DNA from 3 places in the Providencia alcalifaciens genome. Region 1 is predicted to be linked to each of the others. Evidence: predicted binding sites of a transcription regulator. Region 1 holds the regulator's gene; each other region holds the start of a gene.
The links. The regulator CRP, encoded in region 1, controls carbon source genes, mostly activating them, when cyclic AMP is high. The targets are predictions, from matches to a motif close to ATGTGANNNNNNTCACAT.

Region 1 (4,255 bases):
AGCGCTGTTTCTCAAAAATAGTGGTCATGGCGTAAAACAGGGAGTCCACTATGTCGAAGAAGCATCCGATTATTGCAGTGACGGGTTCGAGTGGCGCAGGAACAACCTCAACGAGCCAAGCTTTTCGTAAAATTTTCCATCAATTAAATATCCGCCCTGCCACCCTTGAAGGCGATAGTTTTCATCGTTATACCCGCCCTGAAATGGATATGGCCATTCGTAAAGCCCGCGAACAAGGACGCCATATCAGTTATTTCGGCCCAGAAGCCAATGATTTTTCTCTACTTGAACAAACCCTAATTGATTATGCCCAAACGGGTGGTGGCCAATCTCGGAAATATTTACATACTTACGATGAAGCGGTGCCTTACGGTCTGCAACCCGGCACATTTACCCCGTGGGAATCGCTACCCGCCAATACCGATGTGCTGTTTTATGAAGGATTACATGGCGGTGTTGTTACCCCTGAGCACGATGTTGCACAACATGTTGATTTACTTGTAGGTGTAGTGCCGATTGTTAACCTTGAATGGATTCAGAAATTGATCCGCGATACCACCGAGCGAGGGCATTCTCGTGAAGCAGTCATGGATTCCGTGGTACGTTCGATGGGTGATTATATTAACTATATTACGCCACAGTTTTCTCGTACTCATATTAACTTCCAACGGGTTCCTACCGTTGACACCTCTAACCCTTTTTCTGCCAAAGCAATTCCTTCACAGGACGAAAGTTTTATCGTTATTCGCTTTAGAGGATTAGAACAGATCGATTTTCCTTATTTATTATCCATGTTAAATGGCTCGTTTATTTCAGCGATAAATACCATTGTAGTACCCGGTGGGAAATTAGGACTCGCGATGGAGCTTATTATGATGCCATTAGTAGAAAAACTAATGAAACAACGAAATGGATAGTTTGAGATTCTAATTAAATAGATAAATAATAAGATGTTTATCTTAATTATCGATAAGCATCTTATTATCAAGAAAACAATTACGGCATTTTAATTTCGAAACTATGAGTCACATTTACCGTTTTTTCTAACATGATAGCAACGGAACAATATTTTTCTGCTGAAAGTTGAACCGCACGCTCCACCACTTTGTCCGTTAATTCACGTCCCGTCACAATAAAATGCAGGTTGATATCCGTAAAATAACGCGGGGCTTCTTCACGACGTTGTGAAGTTAACTTCACTTCACAATCAACAATATCCTGACGACCTTTTTGTAAAATAGAAACCACATCAATCGCACTGCATCCGCCTGCCGCCATTAGAACCATTTCCATCGGACTTGGTGCTTTGTCGCCTGCATTGCCATCCATCATAATTTGATGACCTGATGCTGACTCACCTAGAAAAGAGAGCCCTTCAACCCACTTTACGCGTGCTTCCATTTTTATTCCTCTCGAAAATAGTGATATTTATCGCCACATTGTTCCATATATCTAGATAATGTTATATCAGCATTATTAAGCTGAAGCGATACAGGGGAGACTTTCCGCATTGGATATGATACAAACAATGGTTAGTTGATAGGATTAAGATCAATACTCAACGATTTAATTGATTATATTATACAATTGATATTAATTTGCATTGACCTAGGGCGATATTAATAATGGGTATCAATGTGACTTAATATGCTAAGCTAGACACTTTGAAGTCAGCCTTTCCCTACTTTTCGAAAGGTTGCAATAACATACAGAGGATAACGCTAATGGTTCTCGGCAAGCCACAAACAGACCCTACTCTTGAATGGTTTTTGTCACACTGCCATATTCATAAGTATCCATCCAAGAGCACTCTGATACATCAGGGTGAAAAAGCAGAAACCCTTTACTACATTGTTAAAGGCTCAGTGGCTGTTTTAATCAAAGATGAAGAAGGCAAGGAAATGATTCTCTCTTACTTAAATCAGGGAGATTTCATTGGCGAACTTGGGTTATTTGAAGAAGGGCAAGAACGAACTGCGTGGGTTCGCGCGAAAGTTGCTTGCGAAGTCGCGGAAATTTCTTACAAAAAATTCCGTCAGCTGATTCAAGTCAATCCAGATATTCTGATGCGCCTTTCTGCGCAAATGGCGAGTCGTTTACAAACCACGTCCGAAAAAGTGGGTAACCTTGCATTCTTAGATGTTACTGGTCGTATTGCTCAAACATTATTGAATTTAGCTAAGCAGCCTGATGCGATGACTCACCCAGACGGTATGCAAATCAAAATTACTCGTCAGGAAATCGGTCAAATCGTAGGTTGTTCTCGCGAAACTGTCGGTCGTATTTTAAAGATGCTGGAAGATCAAAACTTAATCTCCGCACACGGCAAAACGATTGTTGTTTACGGTACTCGCTGATCCCCTTGTTAGCCTCACCCTTCTTGGTGAGGCTTCTATATTGAAATAGCTTTATACTTCACGTACAAAGCTATTTTTCTCTCAATTAAGATCCTTTATATTCCCCCCTCATTTATATATGTTCATTGATGAGTATCGTTTCTTTATATAATTATAGTTAATTATCAAACTAAGATAGTGGTAACTAAACCATTATTAAGAGTTGACGACACGATGATTAAAAATATCAATCCAAGAAACGAAAGCATCATTAATATCAATGATAATAAAATGATAACCACTTCATCATTATCTAATGAAATAAAAAAAACAAATAATATTAGTTTATGCGTATCTGAAAATAACCACCTACCTAATTTAAATTATCAAAAAAAACATTTTGCCGTATCGACTTGCCATTTTGAACCAAGTGAACAAAAAGAAATTAACCTAATTAAATACTCCCCTCCAGTAGAGAAAATAAAACTTCCCTATAAATACCATGAAGCTATTGAAGTTAATGACCATTTTTTAATTCTTAAATCCCCACGTATTTTTAACCATTTCGTCTCAATAAAAAACGAACCATTTATTAATGAAAAACAGGATGCCGAGCTAATGATAATTGATAAAAAAAGCACTCCAGAAACCAACGCTTTTAAAGAGTTTAATTTAAAACGTTCATCAAACCGATTCTCAAATTTTATTTTAGAAATAAAATCAACACATGAAAAAGGTATTCGATATTTAAAAAATATCTTTAAAAAAAATAATAATGAAAAATTTTTTGTTACCTTTAAAAACATAATTGAAACCCAAAAAAAACATGAAGAAACAATAGAAAACAATGTAATAACTTATCAAAACACCGCTTCGACTCAAAAGATTGAAAATAACCTTAACACGCTAAAATCATTAAAATCCAATCTGGATGAGCAATTAAAAAAAATAGAGACAGACAAAGAAAATGCAATAAAAGCAGATGAAGAGAGAATAAAAAAAGAAGCTGAATCAAGCATGATACAGAAAAATTCTATTTCAAAAATAAAAAATGAGAATAAAACAAAGAGCAGTGATACCGAATTTGAGTTCAATGATGAGCTTGATTGGGATAATGACACTAGTGACTTGCAAGATAATTTACAAAAAAAAATTACCGAGCGCCTCGTTAAATTAGCAATTCCATCAACTCATCAGCTCGATAAATTACTTGTCGATAAAACAGACATGAAGTCAATAAATCGACTTCTTAAAGATATGGATTCACTGAACGAACGAGAAAGTAAACTATTTTCTAGCAATGAAAGCTTAAATTCCAACTCATCTGGCTATTTTTCAGAAACAACGGGGGAATCAGGATATAGTTCAGAAGAAACAACAAAGATGCATATAAAAAATGATCATATTACCACTCAAAAAAATAATGAGTTAAAAAGCAAAAAAGCAGAAAATACAGAGACACCGCAGAAAAAAACATATTTTTTCGTGAAGCCAAAGAAAAAAACATATCAATTTGATGGGAAAATATACCAAACTAAAACATCAATGCTAAGAGCTAAACATAATAGTGAAAAATATCAGTTTTCACTAAATGAAAACTCACCAGACATAGCATCAAATCAAGGAAAACCCGATACTAAAAAATTAGATGCGCTGTTGGAAAAAACGCAAGAAACCCTTCATGGTCTAAATAGTCTAAGCGAGCAAATAGCCAAAGAAGAAGTACATTCTGCGAAGATTAAAATAAAATTAGCTAAGCTTAATAACAAGTAACAACTTGAATAATAGTTCAGTAACAGAGGCAAATATGCCTCTGTTACTATAAAAAAACAATTAACCCAACAGTTTACTAATTGCTGTTTCTAACTTCGCCATACCGCTATTGATTTCATCTTCAGAAATAATCAGCGATGGTGTAA
Region 2 (4,255 bases), 830 kb from region 1:
ATAAGTGATTTTTTTGATTGTTTATGGATACCTTTAGATGGCAGATATAGTCAATGTGATGGATCTTTCCTGATTCCAAAACTAGGAATTAAAGTTGAAGTCATTATAAAAATTGAAGATTTAGTTATTTGGAATGAAATAAAGAGTGATGTTATTCACTTTATTTACAAGCATATAAAACGATAGGGGTTTGCATATGAATAATGAAGTCAATAGACAAGGAAGTGTAACATTAACGTGGACTGATACATCCAAAGCTTTAAAAATTTTAATTTTAACTAAAAGACCTGAATTAATGTATGAGTACTTTGCTAGTAAAGGTGACCGATATGCATTACTAGCAAATAGTGTTGTCAAAGGTGATTCTTTTAGATAGGTCGAACCGTTGATAACTTAAGAGACCCATGTCCTCCATAAATCACTCATCAAGCTCTTTTGATAGGGATTTTAGCGTGCCGCAAGCACCAAGTATGCCTGAATTTAACTACAGTGGTGGCTATAGCAGCTCATCATCCAGATTCTCATTTTAATTTTATTAACACTCAATAACGTTTTAATAAAAAACGGCGGTTATTGAAGTTGATAAACTCACAATAACCGCCGTCTTAATTTTGAATATTTAATTTGTTTTCAATTAAATATGGTTTAAATGAAATAACATTTAAATGGACTCATTCAAATAAACACGTTCCACTTTTTGGCAACCTAACGCATGCAAGGTATTTTCTGTTGTACACCACTGCTGCACAGTTGCATCTTGTTTTTCCACTAACACAGCTTGCTCGATAGCATGAATATCTTTACCCGCTAAATTCACCATAATCAGCGCCGCTTGCAATGGCGGTAAGCTTGGGTTAAACGCAGCATTTTCCGCGTAACGACCTGTAAACAGAGAGCCATCTTTTAACTGCACGGCTATACCCGAGTGAGATTCGCTGTATGGTGCGTGAGATTGGTTCGCAGCTTCAACCGCAGCAGATAATAATCTATCGCGGCTTTGATTTTGATAGCCATGGTTCACATTATCGAGAAGTAAAGTAGTGATATTCAGGTCTGATGGGCCAAACGAATCGGGCAAATATTCATGGAGCGTTGCAGCTTGGCGTTTTGGTAAATGCACCATGATCTTACCGCCTTCACGCAGCTCATTCATAAATTGTCGGCAGTGACCGCAAGGCGTGTAGTTAACGGTAATGGAGGTTAATTGCTTTTCACCTTTTAACCACGCATGGGTAATGGCACATTGTTCAGCATGGATAGTTTGACCAATCGAAACATGGTTAAATTCCATATTTGCGCCGAAATAGAGATTACCACTGATACCGCAAGCGATTGCGCCTACATTAAAGCGAGAAATTGGTGTAACAGCGTAAGCCGCTGCGAAAGGTAATAATGAAAAAGCGAGTTCACTGTCAGTGCATCCACTCTCAGCTTTAATTTGCTTTACTTGCTCAGCGGTTAACATGGCTGAGAAATCAGGTTTGTCCATAATAGGTTTTAGGACAGACTGTAACTTTTCTGGAAGTTCGGCCCAAGCGGCCTTGAATCTTGAATGCATAAGTAACCCTCCCTATTTAATTGTTTTCATTCTATTCAATTAATAGGGGGATTGGATGTGATCGTGATCACTTCATGAATGCAATCAATGAAACAAATTCATTAAATGAGAGATGTATCTCAAGTTTTTACACTGAAATTTGCATAAGAGAGGTAAATAACCTCTCTTATTGATTCAGTTTAGCTAAATAAGTGAAGAATGACAGGAAAGATAAAAGGCGCAATCAGCGAGGTGATCACCCCGCAGGTCATTAACGCTAATGAACTGTAAGCCCCTTCAATATAGTTAACTTCTGCACAACGTGCCGTTCCCAAGGCGTGAGAAGCGGTACCCATCGCCAAACCTCGCGATGCGTGGGTGCGAATACGCAAAACATCAAATAGGCTATGACCGAACATCGCCCCTAAAATTCCGACAAAAAGGACGCAAGCGGCGCTGATAGCGGGGATGCCTCCGACTGAATCGGCGACTGCCATCGCTATCGGTGTTGTCACTGATTTAGGTAATATTGAACCTGCAATATCCGGTGTTGCTCCTAGCCACAGAGCAATAGTCGCGCCCGTAAACATCGCCACAATACTGCCAGCAAAACAGATACTAAATAGGGATTTCCATTGCGCTCTAATCTGGTGCATTTGCTCGTAGAGCGGAAAGGCGAGGGCGACGACGGCTGGCTGTAATAAATCATTGAGTATTTTACTGCCCGCAAAATAGTGCTCATAAGAGGTGTTCGTCAGGATCAGTAGCGGAATAATGATCGCGATAGTGAGTAATAATGGATTCAGAATCGGCAATTTGCACTTGATTGATAGCGCTCTTGCTAAATAGAAGACAACGATAGTTAACGGCAGTGACCACCAAATATGTTCTAACATCACTCTTTCCCCTTGGTTTTATCATTATTGATGGTTGAAGAAATGGGTTCTTCAGGAGGAAGAGGAACTTCATCAGGCTTTACACCCACAATCGGGCGTTCTTTATGGATATAGTTTGAGCTGACCGCGACAACAATCATGACAATTAACGTACTGGCAATGCAAGAGACGACAATCGGGATCATCTGTTGGCTGAGTAAATCATAATAATTCATAATTCCCACACCGATGGGAACGAATAAAATCGTCATGTTTTTCAGTAGGATGCTACAGCCGGGTTTAGCCCAGTGAGCAGGGACGACCTGCAATGCTAGCAAGACAAACAGCAGCAACATACCGACAATACTACCGGGAATGGAAAAAGGAAGCAGTTTGGAAATCACATTTCCGATGATCAGGCAGAGGTAAAGTATTGCGAAGGCTCGCAAATATTGCCATCCGGTGTTCAATACTTGTTTTAATGACATGGGACTTGTCCTATTACTCGACAGGCATTCATCATACAATTAACTTGAAAATTGTGCCAGAGATCACAAATAAAAACCCATAAAAAAACGGAGCTCACTAAAGTGGCTCCGTTTTGTACTGATATTGGCTAAGTTTGTTGCTCAGTTACCCGAGCGACAATCAATGGCTTATTTAACTTGCATACCCGGTTGTGCACCATTATCTGGGCTAAGTAGGTAAATGTCTTTACCACCAGGGCCTGCAGCCATCACCATACCTTCGGAGATACCAAAGCGCATTTTACGTGGTGCAAGGTTTGCCACCATTACGGTTAAACGACCTTCCAAGACTTTTGGATCTGGATAAGCGCTACGGATACCAGAGAATACTTGGCGAGTTTCACCACCGATATCTAACTGTAACTTCAGTAGCTTATCAGAGCCTTCAACGAAATCAGCTTGTTTGATCAGCGCAATGCGCATATCAATTTTCGCGAAATCATCGAATGTGATGGCCTCTTGAATAGGATCATCCGCCAGAGGGCCGGTCAGCTGTTTAACTGGCTGAGCACTTTGCTTTGACGCTTCGACCATTGCTTCCGCTTTCGCTAATTCAATACGGTTGAATAGCGCTTTAAATGGTGCTACGTCGTGGTTCAGTAATGGCGTATTGATGGAATCCCACGTTAATTCAACTTTCAGGAACTCTTCCACGCGCTTGGTTAAGCTTGGCAGAATTGGTTTCAAGTAAGTCATTAATACGCGGAATAAGTTGATACCCATTGAGCAGATATCTTGCAGTTCTTGGTCTTTACCTTCTTGTTTCGCAACGACCCAAGGCGCTTTCTCATCCACATAGCGGTTTGCAATATCCGCTAATGCCATAATTTCACGCACGGCTTTGCTATATTCACGGTTAGTGAAATCGTCACCGATCACTTTTGCTGCATCAACAAATTGTTGGTATAGCGCGGGTTCTGCTAAGTTTGCAGATAACTTACCAGCAAAACGTTTAGCAATAAAACCTGCGTTACGGGAAGCTAAGTTCACCACTTTGTTAACGATATCGCTGTTCACACGCTGTACGAAATCTTCTAAATTCAAGTCGATATCGTCGATGCGTGAAGAGAGTTTCGCGGCATAGTAATAACGTAGGCAGTCAGCATCGAAATGATCTAAATAAGAGCGAGCGGTAATAAATGTGCCGCGAGACTTAGACATTTTTGCACCATTAACGGTGACATAACCGTGAACAAACAGGTTAGTTGGTTTACGGTAGTTGCTGCCTTCTAACATGGCTGGCCAGAATAGGCTGTGGAAATAGACGATATCTTTACCGATAAAGTGGTAAAGATCCGCTTTGGAATCTTTATGCC
Region 3 (4,255 bases), 1.8 Mb from region 1:
TTTTGAAGCTATCGCTGAAGATCCCTGTGCTTGCACATTAGAGACATTATCCCCCCATTTTTTACAACTCGAGGGCTTTTGTGAAGGTGATGAAGTTATTTTCCCTCGTGGATATTCACAAATTATCGAAACGCTATCAAGTGGGCTGGATATTCACCTTAACCACCCTGTTGAACATATCCATTACTTAGACAATTATGTCACTGTCACTACGTTTGATGGACAACAGTTCAATGCCAATAAAGTCGTTGTGACCGTACCACTTGGGGTATTGAAGAAAAATAAAATTCATTTCACACCTATACTGCCTGAAAAAACTCAAGAAGCCATTAATCAGTTAGGTTTCGGTGTATTCAACAAGTTATTTGTCACCTTTGAACAGGCTTTTTGGCGTAAAAACGCACTCAACAACGTCAATAGTATGTATATCCATGAGTCTGATTATTGGCTAAATTTTATGGATGTGAGTGGGATTTACCAAAAACCAACGTTACTGTTTTTATTCGGTGGATTGTCCGCAAAATGGCTAGAGGAGTGTGATGAACACACCGCATGGCATGAGCTGCAAGAATCGCTCAGTAAGGTATTTGATGATGTACCCGCGCCTATACGACTGATAAAAACCGAGTGGGAAAAGGATATTTACGCTTATGGTTCGTTTAGCTACCCCGCTCCTAACTATTCTGTGGATCAAATTGCCCAATTAAAGCAGCCTATTGATAACAAAATTTTCTTTGCAGGAGAACATTTAGCGTTGTTAGGGGCCGGTACGGTGCATGGGGCTTACCAATCGGGTATAGACGTCGCTACCACGGTACTTAACGCACAATAACCATCGATTAAGCCTCTAACCCTTATTTTCGTTTTAGGGGCTTAACAATGCTCTCTAGCCCTTCTATCTTCAGCCCGAGCGTCATCTCCATTAATTGCCCCAATCGCCCTGCCGGAAACTCCCCTTTTTTATAAAACCACAGTAGATATTCCTCGGGAAGATCAATCAGGACGCAACCTTTATATTTACCAAATGGCATCGATGTATTGGCGATATCAAGTAAGTCTTGTTTTTCCATTTATCCGCTCTTGTTTTAGATATAAAAAAACGGCATTCACTGAATGCCGTTTCTCACTGTAACACTTTTTGCCGAGATGACTACAGGATTAATCCAACCACCGCAGCAGATAAGAAGCTTACCAGCGTTGAACCGTACAGTAATTTCAGGCCAAAACGTGCAACGGTATTACCTTGTTTTTCGTCTAACCCTTTAATTGCACCAGCAATAATACCGATGGAAGAGAAGTTAGCGAATGACACTAAGAATACAGATAGGATGCCCACAGAGCGGTCAGATAAACCAGATGCCACCGCTTTTAAACCATCCATTGCCACGAATTCGTTAGTCACCATTTTCACTGCCATGATGCCACCAACTTGTAGCGCTTCATTCGCAGGGATGCCTAACATCCAAGCAAATGGATAGAATACATAGCCCAGCATAGTTTGGAACGTCACACCAAAAACAGCTGAAAAAATACCATTAATCATCGCAATCAATGCGATAAAACCAATCAACATCGCAGAAACGATAATCGCAACTTTAAACCCAGCAAGAATATATTCACCCAGCATTTCGAAGAAGCTTTGACCTTCATGCAGGCTGCGCATTTGGATCTCTTTTTCCCCTTCTGGTGGGTACGGGTTGATCAGTGATAACACCACGAATGTACCAAACATGTTTAAGACCAGAGCGGCAACCACATATTTTGGGTCTAACATGGTCATGTATGCACCCACGATGGACATTGAAACGGTAGACATCGCCGTTGCTGCCATGGTGTACATTCTTCTTTCTGACATGCTGCTTAATTGATCTTTATAGGCAATAAAGTTTTCGGACTGACCCAACAGCAATGAACTTACTGCGTTGAATGACTCAAGTTTACCCATACCGTTTACTTTCGATAACACCGTACCGATGATACGGATCACGAAAGGCAGGACTTTAATATGTTGTAAAATACCAATCAGCGCGGAGATAAAGATAATTGGACACAACACTTGCAGGAAGAAGAATGCTAAGTTGCCTTCAATCATTCCTCCGAAGATAAATTTGGTCCCTTCTGCCGCATAACCCAATAAATGGGTAAATACGCCAGCAACACCAAGAACGAAAGACTCACCGATACCTGATTTTAAGAACAGGTAAGCGAGTGCGATTTGGATCACAAGCAATTGAATAACATAGCGAGGGCGGATCCCTCTACGGTTGCTACTCGCTAAAATCGCGAGAGCGCCGATGATGACGATGGATAAAATAAAGTGCAGGATCGAGGTCATTTTTGACTCCAACAAAGTTACGAATCAGTCTATGCGCATATTCTATGTAATAGACAACATTTAAATGAGATTAATGTCACATTAATATGAAAACTGACTCAGCCTATCTTTCAAAAGTCACGAGCAGATCACGTTTCACGAGTAACACATTAATAACAACTGTAAAAATGTTAGCCAGAAAATAAGAAATGCCATTATCACGGTGGACGATAATGGCATTGCGCATTAAATATAGGTCACGATTAGATATTCAGCAAACGAATTAATTCTTCTTCATCAATGACTTTTATACCCAATTCTGTCGCTTTCACTAACTTTGAGCCTGCCGCTTCACCGGCAATCACCAGGTCGGTTTTCTTCGATACACTGCCCGCTACCTTCGCACCTAAAGCCACCAATCTATCTTTAGCATCATCGCGGGAAAGCGTTGACATCGACCCAGTCAGTACGACCGTTTTTCCCGCAAAAGGGCTATCAATTTCAGCACTGTTAATCACTTTCACTTCAGGCCAGTGGATGTTCGCAATGGTCAGTAAATCATGAATAACTTGGCGATTGTGCTCTTCGCGGAAGAAATGCACCACATGCTTCGCCACCACTTCACCAATATCTTGAACGGTTTTCAGTGATTCTTCATCCGCCGCCATCACCGCGTCTAATGATGCATAATGCGCCGCGAGGTTTGCCGCCGTCGCCTCACCCACTTCACGGATCCCTAATGCATAGATAAAGCGAGCCAGTGTAGATTGTTTGGATTTTTCGAGCGCATCAATAAGTTTTTGCGCGGATTTTGGTCCCATTCTTTCTAGACCAGTTAATTTACCCGCTGATAATTGATAGAGCTGCGCCGCATTTTTCACATATTCCGCGTCGACCAACTGCTCAATAATTTTATCGCCCATCCCATCGACATCCATCGCACGACGAGAAACAAAATGTTTCAGTGACTCTTTTAATTGTGCACCACAGGTTAATCCGCCAGTACAGCGAGCCACCGCCTCCCCCTCAATACGTTCAATATCAGAACCACACACAGGGCAATGGGTCGGGAATAGAATTTCACGACTATCCGCTGGGCGTTTATCCATAACGACACTCACGATTTGAGGAATAACATCCCCTGCGCGGCGGATCACGACGGTATCCCCAATGCGGACGCCCAAACGGTCAATTTCATCTGCGTTATGGAGTGTGGCATTGCTCACCACAACACCGGCGACTTGCACTGGCTCTAAACGAGCCACTGGCGTAATCGCTCCTGTGCGCCCCACTTGGAATTCGACATCTTTCAGTAAGGTGATTTGTTCTTGAGCAGGAAATTTAAACGCCGTTGCCCAGCGCGGTGCTCGGGAAACAAAACCTAATTCTTCTTGAGTGGCAATATCATTCACTTTAATCACGACACCATCGATATCAAAACCGAGTGTCGGGCGAATGTTTTCAACATGATGATAGAAATCAAGCACTTGCTGGCAACCAACACGTAATTGCACATGCTCACTCACTGGCAGCCCCCACGCTTTAAACTGCATCAAGCGTTCATAATGGGTATCTGGCAATGTTTTTCCTTCCACCACCCCGACACCATAACAGTAAAAGGTTAATGGGCGTTTAGCCGTAATACGCGGGTCTAACTGCCGAAGAGAGCCCGCCGCCGCATTACGTGGGTTAGCGAAAATCTTACCATCCGTTTTACGTGCTTCTTCGTTCATGGCCTCAAAGCCTTTTTGAGGCATAAAAACTTCACCACGAATTTCAACACGAGCAGGAATATTATCCCCGCGTAAACGCAGCGGAATCGCTTTGATTGTGCGTACGTTGGCCGTGATATTTTCGCCAACAGTACCATCACCACGGGTTGCCGCTTGAACTAACTCCCCATTTTCATACAACAAGCTGACAGCTAGACCATCTAATTTG

Region 2: cdd (cytidine deaminase) is a predicted target of CRP. The motif match lies at 1,614-1,631, and genes of this name have one in related genera.
Region 3: LDO73_RS11700 (NupC/NupG family nucleoside CNT transporter) is a predicted target of CRP. The motif match lies at 2,400-2,417, and genes of this name have one in related genera.

What each region holds. Positions count from the first base shown of each region.
Region 1 is NZ_OU659204.1:372,570-376,824, reverse strand. Features, by position in the region: gene LDO73_RS01665 (YheU family protein) at 1-2, shown strand, start outside; gene LDO73_RS01660 (phosphoribulokinase) at 51-917, shown strand; gene LDO73_RS01655 (OsmC family protein) at 997-1,401, opposite strand; gene crp (cAMP-activated global transcriptional regulator CRP) at 1,725-2,357, shown strand; gene LDO73_RS01645 (hypothetical protein) at 2,571-4,109, shown strand; gene LDO73_RS01640 (aspartate aminotransferase family protein) at 4,170-4,255, opposite strand, start outside.
Region 2 is NZ_OU659204.1:1,204,613-1,208,867, forward strand. Features, by position in the region: gene LDO73_RS05365 (hypothetical protein) at 1-186, shown strand, start outside; gene LDO73_RS05370 (hypothetical protein) at 197-376, shown strand; gene cdd (cytidine deaminase) at 662-1,558, opposite strand; gene LDO73_RS05380 (CidB/LrgB family autolysis modulator) at 1,738-2,433, opposite strand; gene LDO73_RS05385 (CidA/LrgA family protein) at 2,433-2,900, opposite strand; gene metG (methionine--tRNA ligase) at 3,069-4,255, opposite strand, start outside.
Region 3 is NZ_OU659204.1:2,538,807-2,543,061, forward strand. Features, by position in the region: gene LDO73_RS11690 (flavin monoamine oxidase family protein) at 1-832, shown strand, start outside; gene LDO73_RS11695 (DUF3820 family protein) at 855-1,070, opposite strand; gene LDO73_RS11700 (NupC/NupG family nucleoside CNT transporter) at 1,151-2,335, opposite strand; gene ligA (NAD-dependent DNA ligase LigA) at 2,578-4,255, opposite strand, start outside.